2 linked regions of the Caldimonas brevitalea genome follow. The protein of the gene in region 1 binds, or shares a complex with, the protein of each later gene. Links are inferred from orthologs where the notes say so. Each region holds a gene or a part of one and is shown in the gene's direction. Other genes may lie near its edges.

Evidence for each region. Proteins that work in one complex are often made in the same cells at the same time.
Region 2: the proteins of uvrB (region 1) and AAW51_RS19275 are in contact, whole or in part, in a crystal structure (PDB 7EGT), measured with the Thermus thermophilus proteins. The link is inferred for Caldimonas brevitalea from one-to-one orthologs. Residues at the interface, in WP_096411307.1 of Thermus thermophilus: Glu23, Leu25, Arg26, Asp27, Gly28, Glu29, Arg30, Phe31, Arg55, Glu326, Asp327, Phe328, Glu379, Ser382, Gln383, His398, Gly400, Arg401; in WP_096412145.1 of Thermus thermophilus: His654, Arg656, Phe657, Gln666, Asp668, Glu669, Lys680, Arg681, Leu682, Ser683, Lys685, Tyr686, Ala687.

What each region holds. Positions count from the first base shown.
Region 1 is NZ_CP011371.1:3,814,834-3,820,768, reverse strand. The notes cover bases 1,238-4,227. They hold uvrB (excinuclease ABC subunit UvrB), read left to right. Parts: upstream 1,238-1,683; coding sequence 1,684-3,771; downstream 3,772-4,227. Other genes in these bases: AAW51_RS16145 (ROK family protein), read right to left, coding at 3,854-4,227; AAW51_RS16155 (amino acid aminotransferase), read right to left, coding at 1,238-1,570. In the rest of the region: AAW51_RS16160 (polyhydroxyalkanoate depolymerase), read right to left, coding at 1-127; more of AAW51_RS16155, read right to left, coding at 371-1,237; more of AAW51_RS16145, read right to left, coding at 4,228-5,119; AAW51_RS16140 (low molecular weight protein-tyrosine-phosphatase), read left to right, coding at 5,373-5,921. UniProt on the Escherichia coli protein: The UvrABC repair system catalyzes the recognition and processing of DNA lesions. A damage recognition complex composed of 2 UvrA and 2 UvrB subunits scans DNA for abnormalities.
Region 2 is NZ_CP011371.1:4,590,866-4,595,367, reverse strand. What follows is about bases 1-3,030. They hold AAW51_RS19275 (UvrD-helicase domain-containing protein), read left to right. Parts: upstream 1-353; coding sequence 354-2,708; downstream 2,709-3,030. Other genes in these bases: AAW51_RS19270 (methyl-accepting chemotaxis protein), read left to right, coding at 2,867-3,030; AAW51_RS19280 (GMP reductase), read right to left, coding at 1-98. Also shown: more of AAW51_RS19270, read left to right, coding at 3,031-4,348; AAW51_RS19265 (GNAT family N-acetyltransferase), read left to right, coding at 4,442-4,502. UniProt on the Escherichia coli protein: A helicase with DNA-dependent ATPase activity. Unwinds DNA duplexes with 3'-5' polarity. Translocates on single-stranded DNA with 3'-5' polarity. Initiates unwinding more efficiently from a nicked substrate than double-stranded DNA.

The sequences.
Region 1 (5,935 bases):
CCCGGTCAGCACCCGGGGTGTGCGTGAACGGCGACAGGGGATGGCTGTAAAGCTTGGACGACGCGCTTGCGAACTCCGCGAAGGGGCTGAGCAAGGCGCGTTGGGTTTCATACAGTTGGTACAGCATCGGGGCCCTTTCTGTTCATTCGAACGCCACCGGAAATCGGGGCTACGCGGCGTGTGGTGCAAGTACCATGCGCGATCACGTCCGCATGCTGCGCTGCACCATTCTAAGTTCGGTAATCAGATGTGTGCGGAGCGTGGGCCCGGAGGAAACCCCTAAGATCGGCGGAAAACCTTGCAGATCTGGGCATATTGCCCAAAAAAACAGGGGCCGAAGCCCCTGTTTTTTGTCACACAGCTGACGACATCAGCAGACTTTTGCGATGCAGGCGGTGACGTAGTCGATGTTCTTGCTGTTCAGTGCTGCCACGCAGATGCGGCCGGAGTCGACGCCATAAACGCCGAATTCGCTGCGCAAACGTTGCATCTGTTCTTTGGACAGACCTGAATAACTGAACATGCCCTTCTGCGTGGTCACGAAGCTCATGTCCTGCTTGACGCCGGCGCTGCGCAGCTTCTCGACCAACTGGCCGCGCATCTGCTTGATGCGCACGCGCATCTCGGCCAGCTCCTGCTCCCACAGCTGGCGCAGTTCCGGGGTCGTCAGCACCGTCGCGACCACCTGGGCGCCATGGGTCGGCGGGTTGGAATAGTTGGTGCGGATCACGCGCTTGAGCTGGCTCAGCACGCGGTCGGCGTCGTCCTTGCTTTGCGCCACCACACTCAGCGCGCCGACCCGCTCGCCATAGAGCGAGAAGCTCTTGGAGAACGAGGTCGAGACGAAAAAGTCGAGCCCGGAGGCAAGGAACAGGCCGATCACCGCGCCGTCTTCGGCGATGCCCTCGCCGAAGCCCTGGTAGGCCATGTCGAGGAAGGGCACCAGCGATCGGGCTTTCAGCAACTCGACCACCTGCTTCCACTGCTCGGCGCTCAGGTCGTAGCCGGTCGGGTTGTGGCAGCACGCGTGCAGCACCACCACCGTGCCGGCGGCGGCCGCATTGAGCGACGTCAGCAGGCCGTCGAAGTTGATGCCGCGCTTGGCCGCGTCGTAGTAGGCGTAGGTGCCGACCGTGAAACCGGCGCTCTCGAACAGCGCGCGGTGGTTTTCCCAGCTCGGGTCGCTGATCAACACCTGGGCGTTCGGGTTCAGCTTCTTCAGGAAGTCGGCGCCGATCTTGAGGCCGCCAGTGCCGCCGATGCCTTGCACGGTCGCGATGCGGCCGTCCTTGACGGCCGCGCTGTCGGCGCCGAACACCAGCGTCTGCACTGCACGGTCGTAGGCGGCGATGCCGTCGATCGGGAGGTAGCCGCGCGCCTTGGGCGCTTCGAGCATCTGCTTTTCGGCCGCCGCGACGCACTTCAACAGGGGCAGCTTGCCGTTGTCGTCGTAGTACACGCCCACACCGAGGTTCACTTTGTTGGGGTTCGGGTCGGCGTTGAACTGCTCGTTGAGCCCGAGGATCGGGTCACGGGGGGCCATTTCGACAGCGGCAAAGAGCGTTGCCATGAGGTCTTTCCTAATCAGTGAAGTGAGCAGGCGAGGGGCTTGGCCTAAGATCACCGCACCCCTGCGCCCGACGGCGAGGAACAACCTCCATTTTAGGCCGCTGCCCGTATCCCATGGCTGACACTCCGACCGAAGTTTCCGTGCTGGACGACAACAAGTTCGTGCACTTCCCCGGTTCGCCCTTCCAGCTTTACCAGCCGTACCCCCCGGCGGGCGACCAGCCGGTCGCCATCGACAAGCTGGTCGAAGGTGTGCAGGACGGCCTGAGCTACCAGACGCTGCTGGGCGTCACCGGGTCCGGCAAGACCTTCACGATGGCCAACGTCATCGCGCGGCTGGGCCGCCCGGCGATCGTGTTCGCGCCCAACAAGACCCTGGCTGCGCAGCTCTACAGCGAGTTCCGCGAGTTCTTCCCGCGCAACGCCGTCGAGTATTTCGTCAGCTACTACGACTACTACCAGCCGGAAGCCTACGTCCCGCAGCGCGACCTCTACATCGAGAAGGACAGCTCGATCAACGAACACATCGAGCAGATGCGGCTGTCGGCCACCAAGAGCCTGCTGGAGCGCCGCGACGTGGTGATCGTCGCCACGGTCTCCGCCATCTACGGCATCGGCAACCCGAGCGACTACCACCAGATGGTGATGACGATGCGGGTGGGCGACAAGGTGGGTCAGCGCGACGTGATCGCCCAGCTGATCCGCATGCAATACAAGCGCAACGAGATCGATTTCGCGCGCGGCACGTTCCGGGTGCGCGGCGACACGATCGACGTGTTCCCGGCCGAGCACTCCGAGCTGGCCATCCGCATCGAGCTGTTCGACGACGAGATCGAGTCGCTGCAGCTGTTCGACCCGCTCACCGGCCGCGTGCGGCAGAAGATCCCGCGCTTCACGGTCTATCCGAGCAGCCATTACGTCACGCCACGCGAGCGGGTGCTGTCGGCCATCGAAGGCATCAAGGAGGAGTTGCGTACCCGGCTCGACGAACTGGTCAAGGCCGGCAAGCTGGTCGAAGCGCAACGCCTCGAACAGCGCACCCGTTTCGACCTCGAGATGCTGCAGGAAATCGGCCATTGCAAGGGCATCGAGAACTACACCCGGCATGTGTCGGGCTCGAAGCCGGGCGAGCCGCCGTCGACATTGGTGGACTATCTGCCGCCCGACGCGCTGATGTTCCTCGACGAGAGCCATGTGTTGATCGGCCAGCTCGGCGGCATGTACAACGGCGACCGGGCCCGCAAGACGACGCTGGTGGAGTATGGCTTCAGGCTGCCGAGTGCCCTCGACAACCGGCCGCTGAAGTTCGAGGAGTTCGAACGCAAGATGCGGCAGGTGATGTTCGTCACGGCGACCCCGGCCGACTATGAAAAGCGTACCGCCGGCCAGGTGGTGGAGCAGGTGGTGCGGCCGACCGGCCTGGTTGACCCGGTGGTCGAGGTGCGGCCCGCGACGCACCAGGTCGACGACGTGCTGCAGGAGATCCGCGAGCGGGTCGAGGTCAACGAGCGGGTGCTGATCACCACGCTTACCAAGCGCATGGCCGAGCAGCTGACCGACTACCTGTCCGACAACGGCGTGAAGGTGCGCTACCTGCACTCGGACGTCGACACCGTCGAACGGGTCGAGATCCTGCGCGACCTGCGCCTGGGCACCTTCGATGTGCTGGTGGGCATCAACCTGCTGCGCGAGGGGCTGGACATCCCGGAGGTGTCGCTGGTGGCCATCCTCGATGCCGACAAGGAAGGTTTCCTGCGCGCCGAACGCTCGTTGATCCAGACCATCGGGCGCGCCGCGCGCAACGTCAACGGCAAAGCCATCCTGTACGCCGACAAAATGACCGACTCGATGCGGCGCGCCATTGGCGAGACCGAGCGCCGACGTGCCAAGCAGCTCGAGCACAACCAGGCGCAGGGCATCACACCGCGCACGGTCACCAAACACGTCAAGGAATTGATCGACGGCGTGTTCTCCGCGCAGGAATCCCGCCAGGGCCTGAAGGCGGCGGAAGAAGCGGCCAAGGTCGAGGCCTTGTCGGAGAAAGACCTGGGCAAGCGCATCAAGCAGCTCGAGAAGCAGATGCTCGAACACGCCCGCAACCTGGAGTTCGAGAAGGCGGCGCGGGTGCGCGACCAATTGGCTCTGCTGAAGGAGCAGGCCTTCGGCGCCGCCGGCGACGACAAGATCGTTCCGATCGGTTGACGCTGGTGGCGGTCGGCAGCGCTGGTTGGGCAGCCTGTGCTGCGCGGTGCGGTGCGAGCCCTTTCAGGCGGTGCGGCCGGCCTCAGGCCGGTTCGGCCACGGCACTGCCGCGCATCGCGGCGTCCGAGAGCGGGCGCACCTGGTAGTGGATCACGGCAGCGGCGGCGCCCACGGCGTGGGCGAGACGGCCGAAGCGGGCCTGCCGGACCGTCGGCGGCTGCAGGCCGGCTTCCTGCGCATAACGCTCGAGCCGTTCGCGCGCCGGGCCGAGCAAGCTGTCCCCCAGTTCGCAGGTCGGCCCACCCAGCACAATGACCGCCGGATCGAAGGCGGCCCACAGGTTCTGCATCAACAGCCCCAGGTGCTGGCCGGCGCGGTCCAGCGCGGCACGCAAGGCGGGGTCGCGGTGGGCCCGATCGGCGTCGAAGGCGGCCGGCGGCAGACTTTGTAGCAGCGCCGAAGGATCGCGCGTGCGCGGCAGCTGGTCGGTGCCGAGCACGGCCTGCGTCACGGCCGCGAGCCCGATGAAGGCCTCGGCGCAGCCGCGCCGGCCGCAACTGCACAACGGGCCCGCGGCGTCCAGCACCGTGTGGCCCACTTCGCCGGCGAAGCCACCCCAGCCGGTGAGCAATCGGTCGTTCACGACGATGCCCGCACCCACGCCTGTCCCGAGGCCGAGGAACACCAGCGGTTCCAACACCTGGGGGTCGCCGAACTCGAACTCGCCCAGCGCGGCCACGTCGGCGTCGTTCTGCAGGTAGAGGGGCAGGCCGGCCGCAGGGCCCGCCGCGAGCGCCGCGCGCAACAGGTCGCGCAACGCAACGTCCTTCCAGCCGATGTTGGGGGCAAAACGCAGCACCCCGGTGCGTTCGTCGACGGCGCCCGGCACACCGATGCCGATCCCCACCGTGGTGCGTTGGCGCAATGCCTCGCTGGCCAGGCGCGCCTCGATCAAGGTCGCTACCTCGCGACAGACCTGCTCGGGGGCCGTGGTGTCGAGCCGCGCGGTGTGCTCCGTCAGGACCTTGCCGACCAGGTTGGTCGCCACCACCGTCGCCGAACCGAGGCCGATGTCGACGCCGATGAAGGCCAGCCGGTGCTCGTCGAGCGTCAGCGGTGTGGGCGGACGCCCGGTGCTGCGCGCCTGCAGGCCGGGCGACTCGATTTCAAGCTCGACCAGCCAGCCTTCGTCGATCAGTTCCTGCGTGAGCAAGCTGATGGTCGATTTCGTCAGACCTGTCGCATTCGCCAGGTCTGCGCGTGAGCTGCCCGGCGCCTGCCGCACCCGACGCACCACGGCCATACGGTTGAGCCGCTTCAAGAGCCGATGGTCGCCGGTGATGGACATGGTGCAGTGAGGCCTCGAAAGGCGGGGATTATGCCGGCGCACCAAATGGCCGACTGCCACTTCGGAGACGCGGGTGATCGGGCGGCGGGGCTTGGAGCGCCTGCATTGGGGCGGCGGCGAGACGCAGACGGTGCGCAATGCGCGCCGCGAAGACCGCGCTGGCCCGGCGCGGGCGCGAGCAACAGGGAGAGTCGGCGGCAACTTCTGCCGCTCCCCTGTGTCGGTGCGGCCCACAAGGCCCTAGACTCCCGGAATGCCGCCTCTTGCCTTGCAGCCTTTCGCCCGCATTTTGTTCATTTGCATGGGCAACATCTGCAGGTCGCCGAGCGCCGAAGGCGTTTTTCGGGGGCTTGCGGAGCGTGCAGGTCTGGCATCGCGCTTGCTGATCGACTCTGCGGGTACCCACCACTACCACATCGGAGAACCGCCCGATCCCCGTGCCCAGGATCACGCCCGGCGCCGGGGCTACGAGTTGTGCGACTTGCGTGCCCGGCAAGTCGTTCCCGAAGACTTTGCACGTTTCGATCTCCTGCTCGCGATGGACCGGGAAAACCTGGCGGCTTTGCAGGCCCTCTGTCCGCCGGCGTATCGCCACAAGCTGCGCCGTCTGATGGAGTTCGCCCGCCATCACACCCTGGAGATCGTCCCAGACCCCTATTACGGCCCGCCGGCAGGTTTTGAAGCCGTTCTCGATCACCTCGAGGACGCCTGCGCCGGCCTGTTGGAGCACCTGGTCAAGCAGGGGCTCCAGCAGCAGGAAGTCCACCGGGAAAACTTGACTAAAAAACTAGGCTTAAGGTAGAATTCGAGTAAATC
Region 2 (4,502 bases), 780 kb from region 1 along the record:
CGGCCGCCGAACTCGACGCTGGTGTCGCATTCGGCACGGCTTTCCACGCGGCATTTGCGCGGCAGCAGCAGAACGTTGTCGTAGTCGAAGATTTCCATCAGAGATCGCTCCAGTAGCAGATAGGACGCCGCGTTGATGCAGTGCGGCGTCGAGGCTGCGAGCGCTTGACTTGGAGAACCGGCTGCGCGGCGCGCCGCGCCCCCGGCGGGGCGGGCGGTGGCACAGGCTCCAGCAGGGGAGGGTGCCGCGCAAACAAAAAACCGGACGCCAAAATTTGGGCCCGGTGGTTGATTCTACTCATCGCGGCCCGGTGTGCCGGGAAGGGGCATCGCCCGCCTCCCTAGAATCGCGACATGAGTCTCGATTTCGCCCCCGCTGCGCCCACGTCGTTGTTGAACAACCTGAACCCGGAGCAGCTCGCCGCCGTCACCTTGCCAAGCCGACCGGCGTTGATCCTGGCCGGGGCCGGTTCGGGCAAGACCCGGGTGCTGACCACCCGCATCGCCTGGTTGATCCAGACCGGTCAGGTGTCGCCGGCCGGCGTGATGGCCGTCACCTTCACCAACAAGGCGGCCAAGGAGATGCTGACGCGGCTGGGTGCGATGCTGCCGATTCCTGTGCGCGGCATGTGGATCGGCACCTTCCACGGGCTGTGCAACCGCTTCCTGCGCGCCCACTGGAAGCTCGCCAATCTGCCGCAGAGCTTCCAGATCCTCGACTCGCAAGACCAGTTGTCGGCGGTACGCCGCGTCATCAAGGCGATGAACCTCGACGAAGAGCGTTTTGTGCCCAAGCAGGTGACCTGGTTCATCGCCGGCAGCAAGGAAGAAGGGCTGCGGCCGCGTGACGTGCAAGTGCGCGACGAGCAGAGCCGCACCTTGGCAGCGATCTACCAGGCCTACGAAGACCAGTGCCAGCGTGAAGGGGTGGTCGATTTCGCCGAACTGATGTTGCGCACCTACGAGTTGATGCGCGACCAGCCGGCGCTGCGCGAGCACTACCAGCGGCGCTTCCGGCATGTCCTGGTCGACGAGTTCCAGGACACCAACCGGCTGCAGTACGCCTGGCTGAAGGCTTTCGCCGGGCCCGAGACGAGCGTGTTTGCGGTGGGCGACGACGACCAGAGCATTTACGCCTTCCGCGGCGCCCAGGTCGGCAACATGAGCGACTTCGAGCGCGAGTTCCACGTCGAGCAGGTCATCAAGCTGGAGCGCAACTACCGCAGCTTCGGCAACATCCTCGACTCGGCCAACGCGCTGATCTCGCACAACACGCGGCGCCTGGGCAAGAACCTGCGGACCGAGGCGGGGCCGGGCGAGCCGGTGCGGGTCTATGAATCGACCAGCGACTACGCCGAGGCGCAGTGGCTGCTCGAAGAGGCGCAGCAGCTGCACCGCGACGGCACGCCGCGATCGGAGATCGCCATCCTGTACCGTTCCAACGCCCAGTCCCGCGTGCTGGAAAGTGCGCTGTTCAACGCCGGCATCCCCTACCGGGTCTATGGCGGTCTGCGCTTTTTCGAACGCGCCGAAATCAAGCACGCGCTGGCCTATCTGCGGCTGCTGGAGAACCCGAACGACGACACCAGCTACTTGCGGGTCGTGAACTTCCCCACCCGAGGCATCGGCGCCCGCACGCTCGAGCAGCTGCAGGACGCCGCCCGGGCGACCGGCCGCAGCCTGTACCAGAGCGTTGGGGCGGTCACCGGCAAGGGCGGCGCCAACCTGGCAGCCTTCAATACGCTGGTCGACGCGATGCGCGACAACACGCGCGGCCTGACGCTGCGCGAGATCATCGAGCACGTGGTGCAGGCCAGCGGGCTGGCCGATTTCTACCGCAACGAGAAAGAAGGCCGCGAGCGGCTGGAGAACCTCGACGAACTGGTCAACGCGGCCGAGGCTTTCGTGACCCAGGAGGGCTTCGGCAAGGACGCGGTGGCCTTGCCGGTCGACGAGCACGCCGGCGCCGTGGTGGTCTCGCCCGGCACCATCGCCGAGGGGGACCCCCCGGCCGTGGCGCGCACCGAACAAGCGCCCGACGCCGAGACCGGCGAGATCATGTCGCCGCTGGCCGCCTTCCTGACCCATGCGGCCCTGGAAGCCGGCGACAACCAGGCCCAGGCCGGGCAGGACGCGATCCAGCTGATGACGGTGCATGCGGCCAAGGGCCTGGAGTTCGACTGCGTTTTCATCACCGGGCTGGAAGAGGGCCTGTTCCCGCACGAAAACTCGCTGTCGGACTACGACGGGCTGGAGGAGGAGCGCCGCCTGATGTATGTGGCCATCACGCGCGCGCGGCGCCGGCTGTACCTGAGCCACAGCCAGACGCGCATGCTGCACGGCCAGACGCGCTACAACATCAAGAGCCGTTTTCTCGAAGAACTGCCCGAGGCCGCGCTGAAGTGGATCACGCCCAAGGCGCAGGCCTTCGGCTCGGGCTACGCGCGCGATTACCGCGCAGCCTGGAGCAGCGGCTCGGGGCGGGGCTCCGCCGCCGGCGCGGGCGAGAAGACATTGGCGCCCAAGGTCGCGACGTCCGAGGGTGTCGCGCTGCGCACCGGCCAGTCGGTGTTCCACACCAAGTTCGGCGAGGGCGTGATCGTCACGCTCGAAGGCAGCGGTGCCGACGCCCGGGCGCAAATCAACTTCGGGCGCCACGGCATGAAGTGGCTGGCGCTGAGCGTGGCCAAGCTGACGCCGGTCGATTGAGGCACCGGCCCGACGCGGGCGCGCGGCAGCATCAGGAAACAACTTAAGCCCGACACCGGGCTCAAGCCCTTACGGCGGCGGCCGATATAGGGGAGCGAGACGTCTTGTCGCGGCGCATGCCGCGGCAGGCATTTGTTTCCCCTACCGGACCCGCCGCCGTGAATCGCTTTACCCTCCGTCAGAAATTCAAGTTCGGCCTGATCGCCGTTGTGGTCGTCTCGCTGCTGGTGCTGATCGGCACCCGGCTGCTGGGCAAGGCTGCCTTGTTTCACTATATGGAGCGGGACCACGTCGCGACTGTGCTGAACCTGAAGCAGGCCATGGACCGCGTCTCCGAAGGCGCCCGGACCGCCGACAAGGTGACGCGCGACGAGTTGGTGCGCGACATCGTGAAGGCGCGCGACATCGCGGGGAACGTCGACATCGAGCTGTTCGCCATCGAGCGCGGCGCCATCTCCATGATCGGGTTCGGTGGTGTCATCGACCTGCCGCGCAAGGACATCGTCGAACTGAACCGCATGCGCGACATCATCGCGAGCGAACCCGGCAGCGGCGTGACGCCGGAGCTGGTGGCCAAGCTGAAGCCCGACATGGACCAGGTGCTCGACAACACCAACCGCTTCGGCCCGCTGGTGGCCGAAGTCGTGAATTTCATCAAGGTCTCGGTGATGTTCATCAATCTGCTGGGCATCGCCGTGCTGGCGACCAGCTTCTGGTTGATCCGCCAGGCGACGCTCGGGCCCTTGCAGACCGCGCTGGCCGCCGCCCACCGGATTGCCCAGGGTGACCTGAGCGGCACGCTGTCGTCGACGGCGCAGGACGAGGTCGGCAAGCTGATCGCGGCGCTCGAGGACATGCAGAGCAACCTGGTGCGTGTGGTCGGCGATGTCCGCCAACGTTCGCACACGGTGGCGCAGAGCATGGGCCAGATGGCCAGCGGCAGCAGCGAGCTGGCCTCGCGCACCGAGCGCCAGGCCGCCGCCCTGCAGCAGACCGCCGCCACGATGGAGGAGATCACCGCCACCGTGAAGCAGAGCGCGCAGAGCGTGAACGAAGCCAACCGGCTGGCGCGCGACGCCTCCACGCTGGCGGCCGAAGGCGGCCAGGCCGTGGTGCAGGCGGTGCAGAGCATGGACGCGATCAAGGCCGCGTCGAAGAAGATCGCCGAGATCACGACCATGATCAACGGCATCTCGTTCCAGACCAACATCCTCGCGTTGAACGCCGCCGTCGAATCGGCCCGTGCCGGTGAACACGGCCGCGGCTTCGCGGTCGTGGCGGCCGAGGTGCGCACGCTGGCCCAGCGCAGCGCGACGGCCGCCAAGGAGATCGAGGCGCTGATCCGCGACTCGGTCGACAAGGTCGAGGCCGGCTCGGCGCAGGTCGGCCAGGCGGGCCAGACCATCGATCAGGTGGTCGCGGCGGTCGGCAAGGTCGGCGGCCTGATCGGCGACCTTGCGCATGCTTTTGCCGAGCAAGAGAGCGGCATCGCGCAGATCGACCAGGCCATCGTCGAACTCGACCAGGTCACGCAGCAGAACGCGGCGATGGTGCAGCGGGCGGCGGCGAGTGCCACGTCGGTGCGCGCCGAGTCCGAAGCGCTGGTGCAGTCGGTCTCGGTGTTCAAGCTGGCGCATTGACGCGAGCCGCCGGACGGTCTTCCGTCGCGGGACTGGCCAAAACGTGCGGGAGCTGCCTATGCTGGCAGCTCCCGTCGCCATTTGGAGCCTTCGATGCCCGAGGTCCAGATTCACCCCGCCACGCCCGAACGACGCGCGGACCTCGCCGCGGTGT